Regions from separate parts of the Egbenema bharatensis FJBBOT/2019 genome, predicted to be linked through region 2. Evidence: riboswitches for the same ligand, from Rfam matches in the RefSeq annotation. Region 2 holds a riboswitch; the other holds the start of a gene.
What was found. Region 2 has a riboswitch for cobalamin ahead of metE (5-methyltetrahydropteroyltriglutamate--homocysteine S-methyltransferase). Riboswitches for the same ligand answer to the same signal wherever they lie in the genome.
Positions count from the first base shown of each region.

Region 1 (11,847 bases), 1.6 Mb from region 2:
GAGCGAGCCTGGACGAACAGAGCGCGATCGAGCAATAAGCAAAACTGTTAAGCCAGTCACACTTTTATCGCTGGACTCAAACATTTTAACCAACTCCGAACCCATCTCCTTGCCCCACTGAGACTTCCTTAGATTTCCTCCATCTTTCTCCGACTTATGTAAAGATTTTATCGATTGTTTCCCTATTTTCCCCATTCCAAGTTTCTTCTATCTATGCTTACTGCATTGCTGACTGCGTTCAACCATTACAGCCAATCCCGCTCCTACCGCTTCAGCGATCGTGCTGATGAGTCGATAAATCGCAACACTGCCAAAGACGATCGCCGGGGGAAATTGAGAATCGAGCAGCGCAATGGCGGTAGCCTCAAACACACCAATCCCACCTGGCGCACCCGGAACCACTAATCCCAGCAACCAGGCAAAGCTAAATGCGCTGATCAACAGAGGAATTTGCTCCAAACTAACCGAGGTCAGAACGGAAACTGAGAACAAAAATCCCACGCCTCGCAGTAAGACGAAGATCATTTCACCCAGCAGGGGACGAACCGGATAGCGCTTCAGGCAGGTGGCAGGCGGCAGGGGGCGATCGATCGGATCGACTGGCTCAGGGGAAGCGGGAGCAGCCTCAGGGGATGCGGAATTTGCAGGATTTGCAGAATTTTTAGGATTTTTAGGATTTTTAGGATTTTTAGAAAAAATAGACTTCGCCTTGAGCCGACCCAGCTTTTGCAGGAGTGGATTGAGCAATCTGGGATGAATTGCAGCCAGGATCAGTCCCAGTCCCAGAAGTTGCACCAGCCGATAGTCCGATTCCAGGCTGACGATCGTTATGAACAGGGCAGCCGTTGCCATCAACAGCGGTTCCAGAACAACGCTCAGGGCAGCCGCTTCTACCGGAATGCCAGCCTGAGTTGAGGCGGTAATGCGGCCGTACAAGTGCCAGACATTGCCGGGCAGGTATTTGGCAATATTGGTTTTCAAATAGACTAAAATCCCCCAGACGGATGCAGCGGGTTGATTCAGTTCTTGCAAAATCCAACTCCAGACCCAGCCTGACCAGATGTGCGCGATTAAGGTAATCCCCGTTGCTGCCGCTAAAATGCTCCAGCCTGTTCCATCAATGCGAAGCTGAGTCACCTCTGACCAGTGTTGCCGCAGGGTACTGACCAGGAAAAAAATGGTTCCACCGAAAATCACCCACCGGAGGTAAGGCTTGAAGTTTGAAACAATGCGCTGGCTTTGAGCAATGAAGCCCTGGAGAGGAGATGGCATTACAGGAACCGATCGCAATTCGCAAAACGGGCAATAAATCTCTTCAAGAATAGGCGGTTTGCCGAGCAGAAACCAGACTTTTTTGGCGATCGGGCCCCATTCAGGGGAAGGGAACCAGACAATTGAGCGAAGCGCACCGTGCTGTTAGGCTATCAGAGGAAAAACGCCCAAACTCAATCCACTCAATTCATGAGCGCAACATCTGATCAACTGCAACGCTTTCTGGAGATCGCATCTGAGGCTGCCCTGGCTGGGGGCGCGGTTTTGCAAGCCTACTGGGGAAAACTGACGGAAATTGGCGAAAAGGGTCGCCCAGGTGATTTGGTCACTGCCGCTGATCAAGCCTCGGAAGCAGAAGTCTTGGCAGTGATTCGTCGCCATTTTCCTGATCATGCGATTTTAGCCGAAGAATCAGGACAATTTGGTGAACAGTCTGCTGAATTTTTGTGGGCGATCGATCCCCTGGATGGCACCACAAACTATGCCCATCAATATCCGTTTTTCGCCGTTTCCGTCGGACTTCTGATCAATGGTATTCCCGCAGTGGGAGTGGTCTTTGACCCATTTCATCAGGACTTGTTCAGAGCCGCAAAAGGGCTAGGAGCCACCCGTAATCGCCAGCCGATTCAAGTCTCCCAGACCGCTAATCTATCCCAAAGCCTCTTGGTGACAGGATTTGCCTACGATCGCCACGAAACCATTGACAATAACTATGCAGAGTTCTGCCATTTAACCCACAAAACGCAAGGTGTGCGGCGAGGCGGTGCGGCGGCGATCGATCTGGCCTACGTTGCCTGTGGTCGGCTGGATGGATTTTGGGAGCGAGGCCTGTCACCGTGGGATCTGGCCGCAGGAGTTGTCTTGATTGAAGAAGCGGGTGGCCGTGTTACCGCCTATGACACCAGCCCGTTTCAGATCCACTCTGGACGCATCCTGGCCACCAATGGCCACCTGCACGAAGCTTTAAGCCAAGAGCTGTTGAGTGTTCAACCCTTGCCGCAGTTTGGAGTGAGGAGTGAGGAGTGAGGAGTACCCCTTTCATCCTCCTCTTACACAAAATCACTCATGCTTGACAAACGATCGCCAGAGGATTGTTTAGACTTAGGGTAATCACTGTAAACCCAGCCTGAAACCTGTCCTGGAAAACGTTGATCTTGGGTTAGGTGAAATCAGTTCAGGGGCACTCTTATGTATAGTTGAGTCGTGGAATAAGCAGAATGTTAAAGATTGAGCAGGGATTATTTAGCCTGGATTTCACGGACTATCATGCCATTTTGGGAATTCCAGTGGATGCAGAGCCAAAGGAAATTCGTAAGCGGTATTTGACGATCGCTCGACGGTTGCATCCAGACAGTTGTGTCACTGAAGACGCAGCCGATCGGCGGCGGGCCTCTGAATATCTCTCCAAGCTAGTTAACCCTGCCTACGAAAAGCTTTCCCAGGAAAAAAATTATACTGAATATTGCGTCGTACTACGTTTGAAAGGACAGCAAGCCCTGAAACAGCAAGATACAGTGGTATTGAATGGCGATTTATCTCGACGACTGGCAGCGGCTAGCGATCTGGATACTTCCTATCGGGCTGCGGTACGATCGCTGGCTGAAAATCAGTATCAACATCTCAACGAAACACTGGATTTTATTGGACAAATCAGCGAGCTTAATCTGGTGTATTTGATGCGGAAGGAAAGTCGAGGTGAATCGATCGGAGCATCGAACTCTGCTGCCAATTCTGCGCCTTCTACCTCAACAGCGGCTCCTGCCCCCCCTCCTAAAACTCCGCCTGCCCCCCCCACTCGTGATGCCCTGATCGCCGCCTATCTTCGTCGATCGCAAGAATTTGAAACGAAAAAGAATTTTCCCAGAGCCATTCAAGAATTGCGGGATGCCCTGAGAATGGAGCCTACCAATAGTGAATGCCACAGTCGGCTGGGTATGATCTACCTGAAAACCAACCAGGCAACAATGGCAAAAATTCACTTTAACAAGGCATTAGAGTTAAACCCTCAAGATGCGGTAGCCTTGGAAGGTAAACAACGATTAGAAGCACCCAACAGACGCAACGCAGCCAGCCAACCAGCCGGAAAGGGCGCAAAACCTGATCCGAGAAAAGCTGATCCCAAGGCAAAAGCTGACCCGAAGCGGCAAACCAACTCGAAGGGCGGCAAGCCTGATACCAACGGAGGGGGTGGACTGTTTGGGCTGTTTGGTGGGAAGAAAAAGTAAAAACTGTAATGATATACCAACCGCCTGTTGGCGCACGTGACCTGTTTCCGCTGGATGTGGTTCAGAAACGCTGGATTGAAGATCGGATCCAGCAAGTTTTTCATAGCTGGGGGTATCACCGCATTATTACCTCAACTTTGGAGCGGTTGGATACGCTGATGGCGGGTGGCGCGATCGAACAAGCAACCGTCATTCAAATCCAGGACTCAGAAGGGGATACCTTAGGGTTGCGTCCAGAACTCACAGCCTCGATCGCCAGAGCTTCAGTCACCCGCATGGCTGGAGCCAGCTATCCCCAACGGTTTTACTACAATGCCAATGTGTTTCGTCGGGCTGCTAAGGGGACTCATAATCGTCAGCAGGAGTTCTATCAGGCAGGGATAGAGTTATTGGGAGCCGATGGGGTGGCTGCCGATGCGGAAATTCTTTTGATTGTTTCTGCCTGTCTCCGCAACCTGGGGCTGGATCAATGTTCCCTAATCCTGGGGGAAGCTGGGTTAACTCGATCGCTCCTGCAACCTTTTCCAGATCATCTTCGTAAGCAGGTTCGAGAAGCCATTGCCCACCTCGATCGTCTGAAGCTAGAAACCCTCTCCCTCTCTCCCGACCTGCGCGATCGGGCTTTGTTCTTGCTTGACCTGCGGGGACAACCTGCCGATGCGTTACAACGAGTTTCCAGCCTGGACTTAGACTCAGAGCAACGGGCGATCGTAAATCGGCTCAAGGGGCTAATGGAGCTTTTGCAAGATAGTTTTCAGCAGGACGCTACGACTCCCTATGGACTACCGACCATTACCCTGGATCTCAGCCTGATTCAGACGATCGATTATTACACTGGCATTGTGTTTGATGTGATTGGGCCGTCAGGACAGCGAATTTTGGGGCAGGGAGGACGATACAACCAACTGTTGAGCCTCTATCATCCTCAGGGGCAGGACTGTCCGGGCGTGGGCTTTACCTTCAACATTGAAGAACTGCATCAGGTTTTGCTAACCACCGGACAACTTCCCCTGGAAACGCCGGAAACGGATTGGTTAGTGGTTCCCACCCAGCCGGAAGCCTATGCTGCTGCCTTTGCCCATGCCCAGAAAATTCGGGATTCGGCCCATTTGGTTCGGGTTGAGGTGGAGCTAAGTCATCTCAATGATCCAGAAGCCGTTCGTCAGTCTGCCCAGTCTCGCCGCATCAAGCAAATTGCCTGGGTAGATGAGTCGGGTTTATCTAATGTAGAGACGATCGGCCTCTAGGGGTGGACTGATTGTTGTAGCGCAGGTATCTTACCTGCCAGTGAGCGATCGGTCATGTGACTGTAAGTTTGATACCCCCAACTCAAGCTGGCTGAATGGGCAGGCAAAATGCCCACCCCACAAGAGTTTTGCCTGGATTCAGTTACATGGGCAGGCAAGATACCTACCCCACAAGAGTTTTGTCTGGATTTGAGGGATTGGAACCTTAGGGAACCTGCCAGATCCGCTGGTGGTACTTTTCTGGTTCAGCATAGGGATCGATCGCGCTGTGATTGTGATCAGGGCTGTGATCATGAGCGTGCGCGTGATTATGAGAATGATCGTGATTGTGATCATGATTGTGATCATGGCTGTGGGAATGACCATGATGGGAATCGCCAGTCCCGATCGCTGCCAGACGGAACTTACACATTTCACAGTTCATCTGCACCTGCCCCAGATGGGTTTCAATCTCTCGATCGCGCATAATCTGGAAAAGGTGGGGATGCAGTCCCATTTCAGGCAAGCAAATCATTGAAATATCAGGGTGTTGCTCTTGCTGCTGGGCTGTGATGTTGAAGATTTTTTTCACCAATGCCCCGGTAAATAGAAAATAGGGCAAGACAATGATTCGCTTGGGCTGGTACAGACGGGCCCGGCGGAAGCCTTCTTCCAGTCGAGGATGGGTAATGCCGATAAAGCAAGTCTCCACCGTTTGATAGCCGCTGCCTTCCCAAACCATCCGCGCCAGCTTAAATACATCACCATTGGCATCGGGATCGCTGGAGCCACGACCGACGAATAGCAAAACCGTCTCTTCGCGGGAAATGCCGTGGGGATTCCACTGGGGCTGATCCAGCTCTGCTAAACGAGTGTGCCACAGGTCTAAAATTCCAGGGGTAATGCCAAAATGCCGTCCGTAGTGAAACGTAATGTGTGGATGACGTTTTTTGGCGCGATCGAGTTCATTCGTTACATCAAATTTATTGTGACGAGCAGCAAACAGCAGAATCGGCAGAGCTGACAAATCGGTATAGCCCTGCTCCACGCATTGATCCACGCCTTGCTGAATTGTGGGTTCTGTGAGTTCCAAAAAGCAGGGAATCACAGGACGGGAAGTATCCAACGCCTGGTAAGCTGCCGCAAAATCGAGTAATCCTTGCCGTCCATCAGCATCCCGACTGCCATGACCAATCAGCAATAGGGGACGCTGGAGGGGAAGCGGAGGCAGGGAAGTCGGTGCAGTGGCGCGATCGAGCTGGGTAGTGGAAACTTCAATCAGGGAATGAGCATCCAGGGAATGGGCAACCTGATTTTGGGAAGGGCGGTCTTGAGAAATCGTCATGCAGTTCACGAACTCCTTTCCCGTGCGTCGCAGGAAATAGAGTGAAGAAGCAGCAAGCTGGCGTTCTGGCTCAAGAAAAGGTAAACTCCCCTTCTTTTTCACAGTTGCGGCACAGCGTCGGACTTTCACCGAGCTTTCCCAGCCTGACTACTGTTCACATTTGCCCTGTCATCTTAGCCGATCGCCTGTTCTTGATGGAATACGGAGTAGGGGGATTCCAGATGAATTACTCAGGATCGCAGCGAATTTCTACCAAAAATCCGTCTGGGTCATAGAAATATACACCCCTGCCCGTGGGCCGACGCACTGGCCCGTGGGCGATCGAAATCTGGTTTTGTTGCAGAATCTCCACTGCCTGATCGAATAAATCTGGCGCAATGTCAAACGCTAAATGCCCAGCCCGAGTAAATTCTCGATCGGGATCGGCATCCGGGGGCAGTAGGTTCGGCTTCCAGAACAGATCAATAATGGTGCCATCGGGCGTGACAAAATTCGCTACTTCACCTACCTCAAACTGCTGGCGTAAGGTTTCAGGCACTTCCTCACCACGTAATTCCCGCAGCCCCAAAAGCTGCCCATAGAACTGGCGGGATGCATCCATATTCTGAACGTGCAGTGCAATATGGTGCACTCGCCGCAACATACCCGTTGTAAGCCATTGCGAGGATTTGAGAGAAGAAGTCATGATAGGTCGATCGCTGAAGGCTGATAGGAGCAGCCGAAACAAACTGCATACCTTGAGGATAGCATTGGCCGCAATGGGCAAATCGGCAGGACGGGTATCGGAAATCTAACGTAGGCTTTAACCAAACTTTAACGTTATTCAAATTTTTCGTGAGCCATAGGGCAGATCGCCTGAATTTCTCCAGTCCTGGCAAGACAAAAGGCTACCCTGGGAAGAATACTGAATCAAAATTAGATTAATCAGGTGCGTATGGAAGGCATTTATTGGAGCATTCGTGCAGCGTTTACAAATGTCTATAGCGGCTGGATTCTCTGGAATTTATTTCTCGCTTTTATTCCCTTAGCACTCAGCTTTTGGCTATATCGCCGCGAAACCAAATCTCGATCGCTCCTCTGGTGGGCTGGATTTGCAGTCTTTTTTGCCTTTCTGCCTAATGCCCCCTACCTTTTAACCGATATTATTCATTTAATCCGGGGGACTCGCTTCGTTGCCACCTGGGTGATTGCGCTATTTTTCTTTCCCTTGCATATGTTCGCCATTTTGCTGGGGTTTGAAGCCTATGTCGTCAGCTTAATCAATCAAGCCTTTTACCTGAAGCGGATTGGCTACAAACACCTAACCCTCTGGACAGAATTGCTAACCCACGGACTCTGCGCGATCGGCATTTATTTAGGACGGTTTCATCGCTTCAATAGCTGGGATCTGGTGACTGAGCCTGACATGATTGTTATTCGTACACTCAATGATCTGACCAGCACCCGTCCGATTGCCGTGATTATGGTCACGTTTATTGGACTTACCGTCCTGTACTGGCTGTTCAAACAGCTCACCTTAGGGATCAGCCTGCGGGTCAAATACGCGCGGATGGGTAAGGATGTATTGGATGAGATTGCTTGAGGATTGCTTGATGTTGATACTTATGACTCAGAATCCTGGATAAATAACCTGTTCACCGTTCTCTGGATAAATAACCTGTTCACCGTTCTGCTGCTTTGACTGGGCGGGCAAGATGCCCACCCCACAAGAATTCCAGGTTGTTATTGCATTCCCTAAGAGTGCCTACGACTCAGGATCCTGGGATGAAGCTGCCCTGGCCGCAGAGATCCGCCGAAAGGTCATTCGCCATCCCACGCCAATCACGATCAATGCCCCTAACGCCAGAACCGGATGAAGCAACAGCAAGCCGTTAAATAACCCGTGGGATACCATTGCCAGGGTCAGTCCGTCACGAATCATGCGGTTGCCGCGAAATGGAGGAAAGGTAAACTTTGCCCGTCCCAGGGCATAGCCCCAAAAGCTGGCCCAGATGGCATGGCCCGGCACTGAAAGCAGCGATCGCATAATAAAAAGAAACAACACGGCATCCCCGGCTGAAGCCCCTTCCCCCAATGCTTCCTCTGGCGCAAAGTAACTGCCCAACAAATAGCCAATATTCTCGATCGTGGCAAATCCCAGGGCTGAAGCGGCTCCATAGACAATGCCATCCATCGGCTCATTAAATTCAGCGTTGTTGTAAATGCCGTAGCGTACAACGGCAAACTTACCGTACTCTTCGGTAATGGGAGCAATAATGGCATAGAGGATAAAAGCGGGCAGAAACAGGAAAAAGCTTTGAGCAATTACGATCGGCAAGGCAACGAGAATCCCCAGAAAAAAAGTTCTGGCGATGAGATGGGCTGGTTCCGGTTCTAGTTTGTCCCGTCGATAGAAAAACCATAGCCAAAACACCCCTGGGGCGATCGCCAAACTCAAGACCGCTAAGACATCCATCGCCCTGGCCCTCAGGCAAACTACTCCTGAGTATATCTAGATCAGTCTCCAAGCTGCATTTTGCTGAGATTTCGCCGGGCCGCCTGAAACAGCACAAATCCAAGCAACATCAGAATTAGCACGTGGCTCCAAACCCCAACCCATCCCGTTCCTCGCACAAAGGCATCCCGAATAATGGGAATGTAATAACGAGCCGGAACCACGTTAGAGACGATCGATAGGGGAAAGGGAATGTTGCTCAAGGGGTAGATAAATCCAGACAGCAAAAAAGCCGTCAGAAATCCGATCGTGGCTACGGCCTGAACTGCTGCATTCTGGCTCGTCGCTCGTGTGCCAATGGTTAGCCCAAACAAGGTGGCCACTGTAATAAACAGAGGTGTTGCCAACAGAAACGGGGTCGGATCTCCAGCGAACCACAGTCCAAACAAAATCATGCTGGCTCCAATCACGGCGATCGCCTCGCACAGTCCCACCAGGAGATAGGCTAAAACTTTCCCAAACAGCAACTCTGAAGCACTCAGGCTAGAGGCATAAACCTGCACGATCGTCCCCTGCTCCTTCTCTCGCACCATTGCCAGAGCCGCCAGCAGCGAAGGATAAATCCACAAAATCACAGCACAGGTTCCCGGCACAATGTAGAGCGATTCCTGCCGTCCTGGGTTGAACCAGATTCGCGTCACAGGTCTAATGCTGGGTGGAGTGGTCTGAAGCCCGGAGTCCTGCACAAAAAAGCGAGTGGTTGCCTGAATGCTATTCCGAATCACCCGCGCATTGTTGACATCCGTTCCATCAATCAACACCTGAACCGTACTGCCTCGACCCGACTGCACCTGCTGCGAAAAATTGGGGGGAATAATCACGCCAGCCGTTGCAACACCCCGATCGATCGCCTCTGCCACATCATTAACTCGGGGAGTCGCTGCAAACTGGTTTGTCGCATAAAGCCGCTCAATGTAGCTCCGACTTAAGGGCGTATTGTCAAAATCCTGAATGGTAATCGGAATATTTTGAGCTTCTAAACGAATCGCATAACCAAAAATCAGCAACGTCAAAAACGGCAGGATAAAAGCCAGAGCCACCGTCAGTCGATCGCGCCGAAACTGAGCTAATTCTTTGTAGCACTGGGACAGCACTCGTCTCATTGCGGGAGTGAGGAGTGAGAAGTGAGGAGGGTAGGGGCGAACTGCAATTCGCCCATCCAAGGCATAGGGAAGAGAAAGTAGGGTGGGCACTGCCCACCTTACCAATTGAAGACGTTAACCAACTTCAACCTGACTGGAATCAACTTCCGTCGCGCCCTCCACACCTCGCGCAATGCTGACTGCGCGATCGAGAGAGGCTTTCGTCGGAACCTTTCCTTTCAGAACGACCTTGCTGCTCAACTGAGCCACCCACAAGGTATTGATATCGTCCAGTTGCGAATCCTCATCAAACGCCAGCGCAACCCGCTTTGCCAGACCGCTATCGTCATATTCACCATTCAAGCCCACTCTAAACGGGGGAATGGTTTCTCCTTTTGGAGTCTTTGCCTGAGCTACAGCAGGTTTCTTGTCAGGCTTTTTGCTTCCGGGGAAAAGTCTACTTAACCAACCCATTGTTAATATTTCTCCACACTAAACAAAAGAAATTTACATTCACCTGAAGGAGTGTGCTGATGTCATGGCAACCCTTGATGGATTGCCTTATCTAAGCAAAGATCAAGCAGAATCAAGATTAACCCATATTTTCGCAAAAGATGAGTTCCCTTCGATACTTTTGCTTTCACCCAAAATCTGCTGGGTTGCCCCTTGGGGATATTACATTCTTTGAAGTTTTTCAAGGCTGGGTTAAACCACTGCTGTACACTGGATTTCGACTGGAGTAACGTCAAAACTCGGTCGGCTGTAGGGGTTGTGATTTAACAATTCCTGAAGGTTTGATCGTTAACATCATATCGTTTGGAGCCGTTATATCAATGTCTCATGCAGTCAAAATCTACGACACCTGCATCGGATGCACCCAGTGTGTTCGAGCTTGTCCTCTAGATGTTCTGGAGATGGTTCCCTGGGATGGCTGTAAAGCAGGTCAGATCGCCTCTTCTCCCCGCACGGAAGACTGTGTTGGGTGTAAGCGGTGCGAGACGGCTTGCCCAACAGACTTCCTTAGCATTCGGGTGTACCTCGGTGCGGAAACGACCCGCAGCATGGGTCTGGCCTACTAAATACTCAAAACGCTCTATATATTTCGCGTTTTTGAATAGACTTGGATCGATTCATGAGGGGTGCCTTGGCTCCCTCTTTTTTTGGCACTGAGAATTGAGCACCACAGACCTCGCCCATGAGCCGGAAACAGCCCTCAGCCCTACGGAATTCTCTCACGCCCGCAAACAGCATTCAGCCCTCAGGAGCGGGGATTCAATAATCGGTGCACCGTTCTGCTTCTTTAGCTGGGCAGGCAAGATCTCAGCTTGAGCACTCAGTCGAAACGCTGCCCACCTCACCAGAATTTCAAGTTATTCAATTTGCATTCCTTCGTTTTTGCCACTCGAACCTTTTCCTACGAAGCCGCCAACTCATGCACCTGAGACGGAACCAGTTGCTGTACGGTATCGCGCAGTTCGTTGACTGCCTGCATTTGGTAGTCGCTGGCTTCCTGGAACTGAGTCATGACACTGGCGATCGTCTCTGCTTTTTCCTTCAGGGTGTTCAGACCATCCTGCACCGGTTGAAGCAAATCTTGATAGGTATTAACCCGGCCCCAGAGTTCAGCGGCCGCAGCGGATTGCGATCGCACTTGCTGATCTAGCTGACGGAGTTCATCGCGCTGGGCATCTAATCGCAGGGTTTCCTGCTCGACTTTAACCTGAAGGGGTTGAATCGATTCCTCTAAATCCTGAATCTGCTGCTCTAGTGCCTGCAATTCCTGAGCCTGCTGCTGACGAAGTTGCTCCATTTGCGTCAACACCGGGGATAAATCAACGCTGCTCTCGTTGTCACAAGTAGGATAGCCCTGTCTCCGTGCCAGAACCCGCTGGTGTTGTTGGAGACCAGTTTGCCGCTCTAGCAAGTTCCGCCGTTGCCCGACTAAGGTTTCGTTCAACATCTGGTAACGGTCTTGTTCATCGGCTAATTCAGTTTCCAGGCGCAGGCGATCGTACTCACTGGCTTGCTGAATTTGCTGACGTAGCTCCTCGATCGCCTCTTGCTGAAGGGTTAACTCCTCCTCTTGAATGCTGACGAAACGGGAGAGCTTTTCCAGCTCTCTTTCCAGTTCACTGACGGTGGTTTGCAGTGCTTCAAGGGGCAAGTTTTCTAAAGCACTGAGATCCACTTTGTCAGACAGACC
Region 1 is NZ_CP182236.1:5,956,370-5,968,216, reverse strand. Features, by position in the region: gene ACM1PF_RS27895 (lysylphosphatidylglycerol synthase domain-containing protein) at 208-1,272, opposite strand; gene ACM1PF_RS27890 (inositol monophosphatase family protein) at 1,462-2,298, shown strand; gene ACM1PF_RS27885 (J domain-containing protein) at 2,490-3,497, shown strand; gene ACM1PF_RS27880 (ATP phosphoribosyltransferase regulatory subunit) at 3,506-4,744, shown strand; gene ACM1PF_RS27875 (sirohydrochlorin chelatase) at 4,950-6,068, opposite strand; cobalamin riboswitch at 6,106-6,247, opposite strand; gene ACM1PF_RS27870 (VOC family protein) at 6,295-6,753, opposite strand; gene ACM1PF_RS27865 (DUF1361 domain-containing protein) at 7,003-7,650, shown strand; gene ACM1PF_RS27860 (PrsW family intramembrane metalloprotease) at 7,813-8,523, opposite strand; gene ACM1PF_RS27855 (ABC transporter permease) at 8,565-9,665, opposite strand; gene ACM1PF_RS27850 (BON domain-containing protein) at 9,780-10,118, opposite strand; gene ACM1PF_RS27845 (hypothetical protein) at 10,183-10,332, shown strand; gene psaC (photosystem I iron-sulfur center protein PsaC) at 10,478-10,723, shown strand; gene hmpF (pilus motility taxis protein HmpF) at 11,059-11,847, opposite strand, start outside.
Region 1: it holds a riboswitch for cobalamin, as region 2 does, so the genes downstream of both, ACM1PF_RS27875 (sirohydrochlorin chelatase) here and metE (5-methyltetrahydropteroyltriglutamate--homocysteine S-methyltransferase) in region 2, are expected to answer to the same signal.

Region 2 (11,847 bases):
AACGTCATGGTTCGTGGACAGGTGATGGAAGAAGGCGGACGCGCCAATGTTTATGCGGTTGAACCCAAGATGTATGTGGACGACACCCAAAAGTTTGGCTTCAACGAATATGCGGAAAAGCTGAATGGACGGCTGGCGATGATTGGCTTTGTGTCTGCCCTGATCCTGGAAGCGGTGACTGGACATGGCGTGATTGGCTGGCTGACAGGGCTGTAGACTTTTCCCTCTAGGTAAGTTTTAGATCCCACATTCCGCAGGTCTTATTTGAGACTGATCGCTTGTTGAAGCACTTGTCTTAAAACGCTTTCAAAACAGTGCATAAAATTGAGACTCACCTTAAGACTCAATAAACTTGGCTTGTTGACAGCGTTTTCAATAAGATTATCGCAAATGCCCAAGGCATGTTGGCAATTCTCAATAAGAAAACTTAACCTGCGGAATGTGGGTTAGATCAGCAAACGTCATCTATTTTGGAGATAACTCCCATGAAAACTGACTTCGATTTCCCCAACAAGTATCTGATCGGCCCAGTTGTATTCAGACCTGACTTCAATGCTCAGTCTGAAGTAATTAGTGCAAACCAGGCATGGTCATTGTTTTTCACCGCAGGTCAGGAAGATAAGGTGCTTGGTTTTAACACTGAGGCAGGTCGTTTCTTTACGAACTTGCTGCTGGCTGTTGGTGCGGCTGGTGTTCTGTGGGCAGTATTATTTAACGGCGTGGCGTAGGTGACTTACCAATTTGACGAAAGCGAATCTTTCTGGGGTGACTGGGTTTGCTGAAGCCTTTCTGAATCAAACTATTTTGACGGGAGCTTTGCTGTCACAGCAATCGCACCGTCTCCGAGTCTGGAGACAATGGAAGTTTAGGATTCCTGAAAGCCGGATTGAAAGTTGGACTTCGATCGGGAATACCTTCAACTTGCCGAAGTTGTTGAGTCGGAAAAGCTCCGGTGATGTCCTGAGCGTATCCTATCCCAAACCAGGCAAGCATGGGCAAGGGTGAGAAAACCTAACCACACTGCATTGTTGATAAAGATGCTCCATAGGATCGGCACTGTTAAAACGCACTGATTTTCTAAGAGGAATCCAGCCCCCAAGATCACTAATTCAAACAGAATAAAGCCGCCGATGAACATACCCGTCAGGCGAAGATAATGGTGAGCGATCGCCCCCTTGCTAAACAGCGGTTTGTAGCCTGCAAGTGTCGTCACCATGAGAGTTCCAGCCAATAACACCAGCCCCCAGGCGAAACAGACGATCGTTGCTGTGACAATGGCGCGGCGACGAGGTAGGGTGGTTCCGGCAATCACGCCTAAGCAAATAAAGGGTAAGGTGCAGGTATAGACCAGATTGCTGAGACTGCCTACACCAATCAGTAAGGCTTGCCAAAACTGCCCGTATGCCAGCGATCGACATCCCGATCGTCATACCACTGACAACTGCTCATTTGCAGGAATGGTCAAACTTTGAACTGAACTCATGATGCCTCCGATAAGTTGATCGTAGATGGATTCATTTATGGAATTCACTTATGGATCCATAGGTGGATAAAGATGCTCAGCCACTTTCTGGTGATTCACCAGATGGCCTTGCACAATTTGTTGGGCGACTTCAACGGTGCGATGAAGTGGCGTAACCTGGCGTGAGAATTCACCCATCATCGTTCTCCTGAAATGTAGCACTGCTCCCAACTCGAAAGTGCGTTTCACCCTAGAATAACCTGGATGTCTTTGAACTTATCAAACAGGGACTTCCTTCCGAATTGCAGCGGCAACTTGCCCTGGATTGAGCGATCGCCCAATCAACACTAAACGAGTTTGCCGAGGTTCATCGGGTTGCCAGGGGCGATCGTAAAAGGTATCAAATCGATTGCCGACTCCCTGCACAACTAACCGCATTGCTTTGTGTGGCACGGCAACGAAGCCCTTAATTCGATAAATTTCATGCTGCTGCACCAGAGATTGCAAGCGGTTGACTAACTCCCTAGGTTCAAACGTCTGGTCTAAAACAACATGAACCGAAGTGATGTCCTCATCGTGTTCATGATCCTCTTCCGTGTCATGATGGCTAGGACGAGAATCAAGATTGTCTTCAACGGCTGCATTGAACCCCAGCAACAGATCGGGACTAATTTCTCCTTGCTTACAGGGCACAATCTTCACCCCATCTGGCAGTTCTGTTTGTAACCATTGCTGGATTCGGTGTTGAGTTTGCGAATCAACCCGATCGACTTTGGTTAATAACACCATATCTGCACAAGCCAACTGATCTTCAAACAGTTCTTCAATCGGAGTTTCATGCTCCAGGCTATCATCGGCTTGCCGTTGGGCTTCCAGCGCATCCAGATCGCCCACAAACTGACCACCCGCAAGCGCTTCACAATCGACGACCGTCACCACACCATCAACCGTCGCTCCAGTGCGAATTTCGGCCAGCGAAAGGCTTGGACTAAAGGTTTGGGCAGGGCTAGTCCAGAAGTTTCAATTAAAATGCAGTCGAGGCGATCGCGTCTTTTTAACAACTCCTGCATGGTTGGCAAAAACTCTTCCTGCACAGTGCAGCACAAACAGCCATTGACGAGTTCCAAAATATTCGCATTGGGATCTTCATCATCGTCACAAACTTGACAGGATTTCAATAACTCGCCATCGATCCCGACTTCGCCAAACTCATTCACCAACACGGCAATACGGCGACCCTGATTGTTTTGCAATAAATGACGCACAAGGGTGGTTTTTCCGGCTCCTAAAAAGCCTGTAACGACGGTGACTGGAATTTTGTGCATGATGGTCTCCTGAATGGTTTTAAGGATGGGTGGGTAAGGGGGGCAGAACTGCGTGGATATTCTGCTTGACGGTGGCAGGTCGCTCTGCATGTGGAACTTTGCCATTTGAAGTAGCGATGTATTGACGGCTAAATTCCAGCAAATCTGGAACTGAATCCGTGGGAGAGAGTTGACTCAAGATAAAGATGAGCTTGTTGGGAGCCATAAATGCTGCTGTACAAGCATGACTACACGCCCCCATACACCGTACAGGACGGAGGTTGATCGTCTTTAGATCAGATTCAGCAAGTCTTTGCTTCAATTGATCAAATAGAGCTTGACCGGGAGTGGTTTCACCGTTAGGTCTCACTTCTGAAAAACGACAAAGGACGCAGACCAGTAAAGTATCTTGAGTCATAGTGATGATGCTCCTATCTAAATAGACATGGCATGAATTACACCAATTGCCTCTAAATCGAAGCCACTAGATCATGCTGAATGCTCAAATAGATGTAGTGATGTGACTGCTTTAACGGTTCTGTCTCTGCTGAGAGAGAAATTGCAATTTAGAAAAGATAGCATTGTGAATGCGATCGATCATTGGAAATGAGTCAGATTGGGGAAGTGAATGAGATGGAGAACTGACTTGATGTTTCACAAATGGATGAACGAATGTGGGGATTTTTCCAGCGCGATGTAGGTAATATTTGAGCATGGTTGAGCCTCAATTCAGTGATGGTGAGTAATGGGTTGAGATCAGAGGTTGAGATTAGAGGCGGTTGTGCAACTCTCGATTTGAGATAGTGTGTTTTGAGACAGTGTGAACTTACTCCGTAGAGCTACGAACTCCCTCCTCTTGCAAGGCACAAACAGCGGGCTGAAACTCCTCCCAGGTTTTACAAACTTGCTCGTAACATTGGGGTGGGGTGATGGGTAGATTTTTCAGGTAAAAGAATGTGACCTGATTAAAAGACTCCAGCAGGAAGACTAATTCGGTCGCTGGATTGTAAGTATCCACTGCTTCCAGAATGTGGGCGTTCATAAAGTGATGGCGCAAAATCACCGTGTCAGGAGCCGCTAACCAAGCGTTGAGAAAAGCAGCCAGACGCGATCGCCGCACAAAGTAGGTTTTGAAGGATTCCCCCGCAACCCCAACCGCCGGGGAATTGGTGCTACAAATGAGTGCGCCGCGTTCTCCACCGAGGTAGCCTGCCCAGGCGTTATAGCCGATCGCCAACAAATTGGTGGCAATAAACTCTTGCTGCCAGTCCATTGGTTCAGAAGCTTCAGTCATCGCATCCTCCGGGGTATAGAATCTCCAAGCTGGAATTCCCACCAACGCCGCTGCACCTGCTGATAACAGTCGGCTGGGGAGGTAGCAAGATGCTGAAGCAAGTTGATGTCCACCCTTCCATTTTGGTCGATGAGCAGCAAAATTTCTTGACCGGGATCATAGGTTTGAACCGTATCAAGCAAACGTCCAATTAAGGTCGTTTCCAGATTAAGTGTTTGCAAATGGGCTGAAATGTCGGACAGCGGCACAAACTGGACGGTATACTCCACAATATCGCTATTCCAGTTCACAATCCCTGTATCAACGTCTGCCACGCTGCAAACCACCATACCCTGTCCCTGGGTGGTAAACCCCTGCCATGCGGCATGTCCCAGGAGTAAGAGGTTTTCGCGGATGAATTGATTTTGCCAGTCGCCGCAATCGCCTTGCCAAAGATCACTTTTGGGTCGCATGCGCTTCCTCCCGAATCATTTTGGCAGCTTCTACCATGTTTTTTAGGGATGGAATCACTTCCTCCCAGCGGCGTGTCTTCAGTCCGCAATCCGGGTTGACCCAAATTTGTTCGATTGGTAGATTGGCAATCCCGGTTTTTAGCTGCTGAACCATCTGTTCGACGCTGGGAACCACTGGACTGTGGACATCGTAAACGCCATTACCAACTTGGTGTTGATAACCCGCATCGGTGATTTCAAATAGGGTTTCATTGTTGCTGCGGCTATTCTCGATGGACAATACATCTGCATCGAGACGCTCGATATGCTCAATAATGTCACCAAACTCGGAATAACACATATGAGTGTGAATTTGGGTTTCTGGTTTGGCAATCCCAGCAGCTAACCGAAACGCATCAACCGCCCAAGCGAGATACTCGTTCCAATGTTCTCGCTTCAGAGGTAATCCCTCCCGTAGAGCAGGTTCGTCGATTTGCACCATCTTCGCTCCAGCCGCTTCTAAATCCGCTACTTCATCTCGTAGAGCGAGGGCAATCTGCATCGCCTGTTCACTGCGCGGAATATTCGTGCGGGTAAACGACCAGTTAATCATCGTCACTGGTTCAGTCAGCATTCCCTTTACGATTTTGTTGGTGAGGGATTGTGCTACCTTGAACTCTCGAACCGTCATAGGTTGAGTACGGGCAACGTCACCATAAATAATGGGTGGACGCACACAGCGACTGCCATAGCTTTGTACCCAACCGTGTTCGGTAAAGGCAAATCCAGAGAGCTGTTGCCCAAAGAACTCCACCATGTCCGTGCGTTCAAATTCACCATGAACCAACACATCTAGCCCAGCATCTTCCTGGATTTGGATACACTTCGCAATTTCAGTATCGATCGCCGCTTCGTACTCGGCTTTTGTTATTTCACCCCGCTTCAGCTTTACCCGCAGTTGTCGGATCTCCGACGTTTGCGGAAATGATCCAATCGTTGTTGTCGGAAAGGGCAGTAATTTGGGTTGAAGGTCTTTCCGCTGCTTATAAGGCATGCTCCGTTCAAGATCCTGAACCGTCAGGTTGCGGAGTCGCTCTTGTACTTTCGGATTCGTAGGACTGAACTGCTCAAAGGCGTTCCACTGCGTTTGCACCAAGGCTAATTTGTCGCTCGGATCATCCCCAGCTAACGTCTGTGCCAGAATTACTATTTCGTCCAGCTTTTGTTCGGCAAAGCTCAGGACATTACGCAATGGCTCTGGTAGTTTCGTTTCTCGCGTCGCATCATAGGGCACAAATTGCAGGGATGATGAGGGGTGCAATCGGAGATTTGGTGTGATGCCGTGAATGGTTTCGAGCGTTGATAACACCGATTCTGGGCGAATTTTCCAGATGTTCCGTGCATCGACAATGCCCACTCCCAACCGTTTATCCGCTGGGAATCCATGTTGTTGCAACAGGTTCAAATTGCGTCCACGGGTGAAGTCCAAACTAATGCCAGCCACTGGTAAGTCCATCACCCAGGGATAGTCTGCTCCCAAATCATCAAAGTAGGTAACGAGATGAATGGGCACACCGATTTGAGCTAACTGAGTATAGGTGGTAGTAATTGCCTCTTTCAGATCCGTGGCACTGCTTGTGACTAAAATCGGTTCATGCACCTGCACTTCAGCGATACCCAGGGCTTTGAGTTGAAAGATCAAGTCACAATAAAGCGGCAATAGGTTTGCCAGATGTGCAGATAGATCGCCTTCTAAGCGGCTTAAACGCAACAGTGTAACGGGACTAAGGATAATGGGAACGGCTCGTTCACCCAGGAGGGCTTTTGCTCGTTGCACCGTTGCCAAAAAGTCAGCAAAGTTTGCCTCTGGTTGGGTATCAGCCGCAATTTCGGGCACCAGATAGTGATAGTTGGTATCAAACCACTTGGTCATTTCCAGGGCAGGAATACCATCCTTGCCGCGTGCCATTGCAAAGTATTGGTCGAGTCCGGTGAGAGACTGAAAGCGCTCTGGGATTAAGCCGAGCCGAACCGTCCAATCCAGCACATGATCGTAGAGGGTGGTGTCGCCAATGCCGATGCGATCGATCCCGGCTTCGAGTTGCGTCTTCCAGTTGGCAAATTCAACCTCTTGAACGGTTTGCAGCAATGTTTCTGCATCAGATTTACTGCTCCAAAAGGCTTCCAACGCCTTTTTAACTTCACGATTTTTGCCAATGCGGGGATATCCCAGCGTTGCAGTTTGAAGGGTCATAGCTGTAGCGTCCTAAATTCTGTAAATAAATGGAAAAACGGAAAAAACAACTGTCTCCCGATTGGGAAGCAGCCCGTAGCCAGACACAGCAAAAAGGCTAGCTGTAATTGCCAGCACAAACAATTCGCCATCTTTGCTCACGTAGCCTCGCTGAATGTCAACCTTTCGCGCAACTCAGATCGTTAACTCAGGACGCTACAACCTTAAAATTCCGACAAAATGCCAATCACAAAAGCTTATGGTCTTCATCATCCGTACCTCGCAGATGGTTATGTAACGGGTTTACGACTCGGCGGGCATTCTGACTCAGAGAGTGACACCTCTCCTCACAGCTGCGGGACAGCGGCAGATTCACACTGCACTTTCCCCCTTGCGTCTGATGGCTGCTCCCCATCAGAACCGAATCAGTACCTGAACAATAACACGATAAGGGTGTTATGGCACATTAATTTCAGGTTTAGCTAAATCAGCGAACTGCCCATAGCAGTGTGCCTCAGTGCTGAGTAGGAAGTAGATCAGCCACAGGGTTGGTATCGCATGCGAAGAAAGGCTTCAATTTTTCACCCACATCTTATATTATGAGAATGATTATCATTTTAACCTCTGGATCAGATCGACATGCCCCCTGCTTCTCGACCTCTGCCCCCAAACCTGGAACGAATTGTTCAGCGGTTTCAGCAAATCACCGAGCCGAAGCGTCGGTATGAATATTTGCTCTGGTTTGCCAAACGGGTGCCAGTTTTGCCAGAAACAGAGCAGGTGACAGCCAATCAGGTTCCGGGATGTGTGTCTCAGGTCTACATCAAAGCCGATCTCCACGATGGTAAGGTCACGTTTCGCGGCACCTCAGATGCCCAAATCACAAAGGGGCTGGCAGGTTTACTGATCGAGGGACTGAATGGACTCACCCCTGATGAAATTCTCCAGTTAACTCCAGACTTTATTCAGCAAACGGGACTGGATATCAGCCTCACGCCCTCCCGCAGCAATGGGTTTTACAACATCTTCAGATTCATGCAAGCTCAGGTAGCAACCTTTCAATCTGCCAACGCTTCCTCCCTGAATTAAAGAAGAGAATGACCATTTTAATCACTAAGTTTTAACCCAAAAACGGATCAGATTTTGCCCGCAATTCGCAGCAATATTACATCCGATCGATAAACCGCTTTATCCAGGAGGATTGAAATGACTGGTACGATTAACGAAACACAAAGCGCATCGTTGGGAATTCCTAAGCGAGGAATGCCCGTCACCATTATCACGGGGTTCTTAGGGAGTGGCAAAACAACACTCCTCAATCAAATTCTGAGCAACCGTCAGGATTTGAAAGTAGCCGTTCTGGTGAATGAATTTGGTGACATCAATATTGATAGCCAACTACTGGTAGCGACCGATGACGATATGGTGGAACTGAGTAATGGCTGTATTTGTTGCACCATTAATGATGGATTGGTGGATGCCGTTTATCGGGTATTAGAACGGGATGATTCTGTTGATTACATGGTGATTGAAACCACCGGAGTTGCTGATCCCTTGCCGATCATCCTGACCTTCCTGGGCACCGAATTACGCGATTTGACCCGACTCGATTCAATTATCACCGTTGTTGATGCCGAGACCTTTACGCCGGAACACTTTGACAGCGAAGCGGCTTTTAAGCAAATTGCCTATGGAGATGTCACCATTTTGAACAAAACCGATCTGGCAGATCCAGATCAGATCCAAAACCTGGAAGCTTATATTAGTACCGTCAAAGAAGGTGCCAGAATCCTACATAGCCAGTATGGAAAGGTACCCCTGCCGTTGATTTTAGATGTCGGCTATAACAACCCAGAAGCCTATGCAGATTTAGTTCAGGATGAAATTGAGCAAACTCAGCGCGATCGCCATGATCACGCCCATGATCACGCTCACGATCACCCCCATGATCACACCCACGATCATGCCAATAGTCACGACCACGATCATGATCATGACCAGCAAGATCACCACGATCATGACCAGCATCATCATCCCCATGAGCATCACCATCACCACTCTGCCCACCTGGATAATGATGGGTTTGTGTCGATCGCATTTGAGAGCGATCGGCCCTTTAAGGTGAAAAAGTTTGAAATCTTCCTGCAAGAACAGTTACCCAAAGAGGTATTTCGAGCCAAAGGCATCCTCTGGTTCAAAGAAAGCGACTTACGCAACGTCTTTCAACTCAGCGGTCCTCGCTTTGACCTGCAAGGCGAAGAGTGGCGGAGTGCTCCTAAGAACCAACTAGTCTTTATCGGGCGCAATCTAAACGCTGACACGCTACGGCAGCATTTAGCGGATTGTCTTGCCTATTAGCGAGTCTTTCAGCAGTGCAACCGTCTGCTGAGAGAGGGGATGCAATAGCCCCCCCTTTCTGTCACGGTTGATAATCACCTAACCTAAATTCACTCATGACGTTATCTATTTCACCCGACGATATCCGCAAGCAATCGGTTATTACAGAATCCAAATCTCCTGTTTCCGAAGCTGAAATGCAGCAAGCGGTTCGGACATTGCTGTTAGGCATGGGTGAAGACCCCGATCGCGAAGGGTTGCGTGACACGCCTAAACGAGTGGTCAAAGCCCTCAAATTCCTGACCTCTGGCTACCAACAATCCCTGGACGAGTTGCTCAACGGAGCCGTATTCCACGAAGATGCCAATGAAATGGTGTTGGTGCGAGATATTGACCTGTTTAGCTCCTGCGAACACCACATTCTGCCAATTTTGGGACGTGCCCACGTTGCCTATATTCCTAATGGCAAAGTGATTGGTTTATCCAAAATTGCTCGTATCTGCGAAATGTATGCCCGTCGTCTGCAAGTCCAGGAACGTCTGACGCAACAGATTGCGGATGCTCTGCAAGGCTTACTCAAACCCCAGGGGGTTGCCGTTGTGGTGGAAGCCAGTCATATGTGTATGGTGATGCGGGGTGTACAAAAGCCCGGTTCCTGGACAGTGACTAGCTCAATGCAGGGTGTGTTTGCCGATGATGCCAGAACTCGTCAGGAATTTATGGATCTGATTCGTCATAGTCCATCTTTTCATTAAGCTGTAAATTGGGGAATGGGGAAAATATTTACTCCTTACTCCCTACTCCCCGATTTACTACTCCCTACTCCCCACTCCCTTTCCGAGCCTTCATGCCTGATCTCTCAACCACTGATACCAAACTCCCTGTTACCATCATCACTGGCTTTTTAGGAAGTGGTAAAACAACGCTGTTAAACTACATCCTGCAAAACTTTGAAGCCTACAAAGTCGCTGTCTTAGTCAATGAATTTGGTGACATTAACATTGACAGTCAGTTCTTAATTGCTGTTGAGGAGGACGTGATTGAACTGACAAATGGCTGTATCTGTTGCGTCATTAATGACAACTTAGTGGATGCAGTCTACCGGGTGCTGGAACGGCGGGATCGGATTGAATATTTAATTGTGGAAACAACTGGAGTTGCCGATCCCCTGCCGATTGCCCTGACGTTTTTGGGAACAGCGTTGAGAGATTTAACCCAGTTGGATGCGATCGTGACTGTTGTTGATGCCGAAACCTTTACACCAGCTGAGCATTACAACAGTGGTGCAGCGATGAATCAGATCTTGTATGGGGATATGATTCTGCTGAATAAAACGGATTTAGTCACGGAGTCAAGATTAAAAGAGTTAGAAAACTATCTCCATTCTCTAAAAGAGCGTGCCCGGATTTTGCGATCGCAACACGGTAAGGTGCCGCTATCCCTAATTCTTGATATCAATCTTTCTACAATTGATGCTGCTCTGGCCTCCAGAACACAACTAAACCCAAACGCCCAGCACTTGAATAACGATGGATTCATGTCGGTATCCTTTCAAAGCAATCGCCCGATTGCCTTGAAGAAATTTCAGCAGTTTTTAGATTATCAACTGCCTGACAATGTGTTTCGAGCAAAAGGGGTACTCTACTTTGCTGAAAGTCCCAAGCGCCATTTATTCCAACTCAGCGGTAAACGGTTTACGATCGATGATAGTGAATGGACGGCTGACCCAAAGAATCAAATGGTATTGATTGGGCGCAAACTGGATGCCCTCTTTTTGATTCAAACCCTAAATAATTGTCTAACTCAATAGTGACGATGAATCAGACTTTTTTGTGGATAGAACAGCTTAAGTTCAACGAACAGGGCTTAATTCCAGCGATCGCCCAGGATTATCTGGACGATGCCGTCTTAATGATGGCATGGATGAACCGTGAATCAATTCAGCAAACCTTAGAAACGGGAGAAGCCCATTACTGGAGCCGAGCGCGGGCGGAATTGTGGCATAAGGGTGCAACGTCTGGACACATTCAAAAAGTCAAAGCATTTTATTACGACTGTGATGCCGATACGCTTCTCTTAAAAATTGAGCAGATGGGTAATGTTGCCTGCCATACGGGAGCCAGAAGCTGCTTCTTTAATGCGGTTCAGCTATTTTGAATTTGAGAAACCTGTTCAGGATAAATGATTGGCATTAATTGATTAAGAATGACCTGCATGATTCGCGTGCCATTACCAGAATGCCAGAATTGTTCGACCTCGTGAACTTGACCCGTTTGTACTGCTTTTAGTCGCTTCCAAATCGATTGATTGGCAAGCTGTTGGGGGAGTGGCGCGACAGAAGGCGGATAGGTTTGCACAAAGATGACATCAGGATTAACCTGAAGAATGCGATCGAGCGGAACGGTCATCAAACCAGGTTCCATTCTTTGTCCCGCAGGTTCAATCCAGGGGTAATGGGTTAGTTCTTGCAGTAAGCTACCCGCAGTTCCAACATTGGTTTCAACGATGAAGCGACGAGAGAGGAAATTGAGCGTGGAACCACCCATCATTAAAACCGTCTTTTTCTGATGTGTTGAGATAGTTGCGCGGTATGTTTCGAGTTGAGTTTCAAGCTGCTGAATGGCGGCTTCTGCTTCAGTGGTACGTCCGGTTAATTGAGCAACATCGCGCAATCGTGCTAATGCAGCATTGTATCCACTGCCGCTCATGAGATAGGTGGGTGCAATTTGCCGCAGCCACCGCTGATAAAACCGATGGGGAAATTCCCAACCTAGAATCAAATCAGG
Region 2 is NZ_CP182236.1:46,058-57,904, forward strand. Features, by position in the region: gene ACM1PF_RS00275 (chlorophyll a/b-binding protein) at 7-216, shown strand; gene ACM1PF_RS00280 (hypothetical protein) at 486-728, shown strand; gene ACM1PF_RS00285 (hypothetical protein) at 917-1,312, opposite strand; partial or broken gene cobW (cobalamin biosynthesis protein CobW) at 1,742-2,787, opposite strand; gene ACM1PF_RS00295 (DUF1636 domain-containing protein) at 2,807-3,184, opposite strand; gene ACM1PF_RS00300 (hypothetical protein) at 3,593-4,060, opposite strand; gene ACM1PF_RS00305 (hypothetical protein) at 4,057-4,512, opposite strand; gene metE (5-methyltetrahydropteroyltriglutamate--homocysteine S-methyltransferase) at 4,496-6,745, opposite strand; cobalamin riboswitch at 7,019-7,164, opposite strand; gene ACM1PF_RS00315 (SufE family protein) at 7,364-7,813, shown strand; gene ACM1PF_RS00320 (CobW family GTP-binding protein) at 7,931-9,082, shown strand; gene folE (GTP cyclohydrolase I FolE) at 9,178-9,816, shown strand; gene ACM1PF_RS00330 (CobW family GTP-binding protein) at 9,909-10,871, shown strand; gene hisI (phosphoribosyl-AMP cyclohydrolase) at 10,877-11,218, shown strand; gene ACM1PF_RS00340 (ABC transporter substrate-binding protein) at 11,206-11,847, opposite strand, start outside.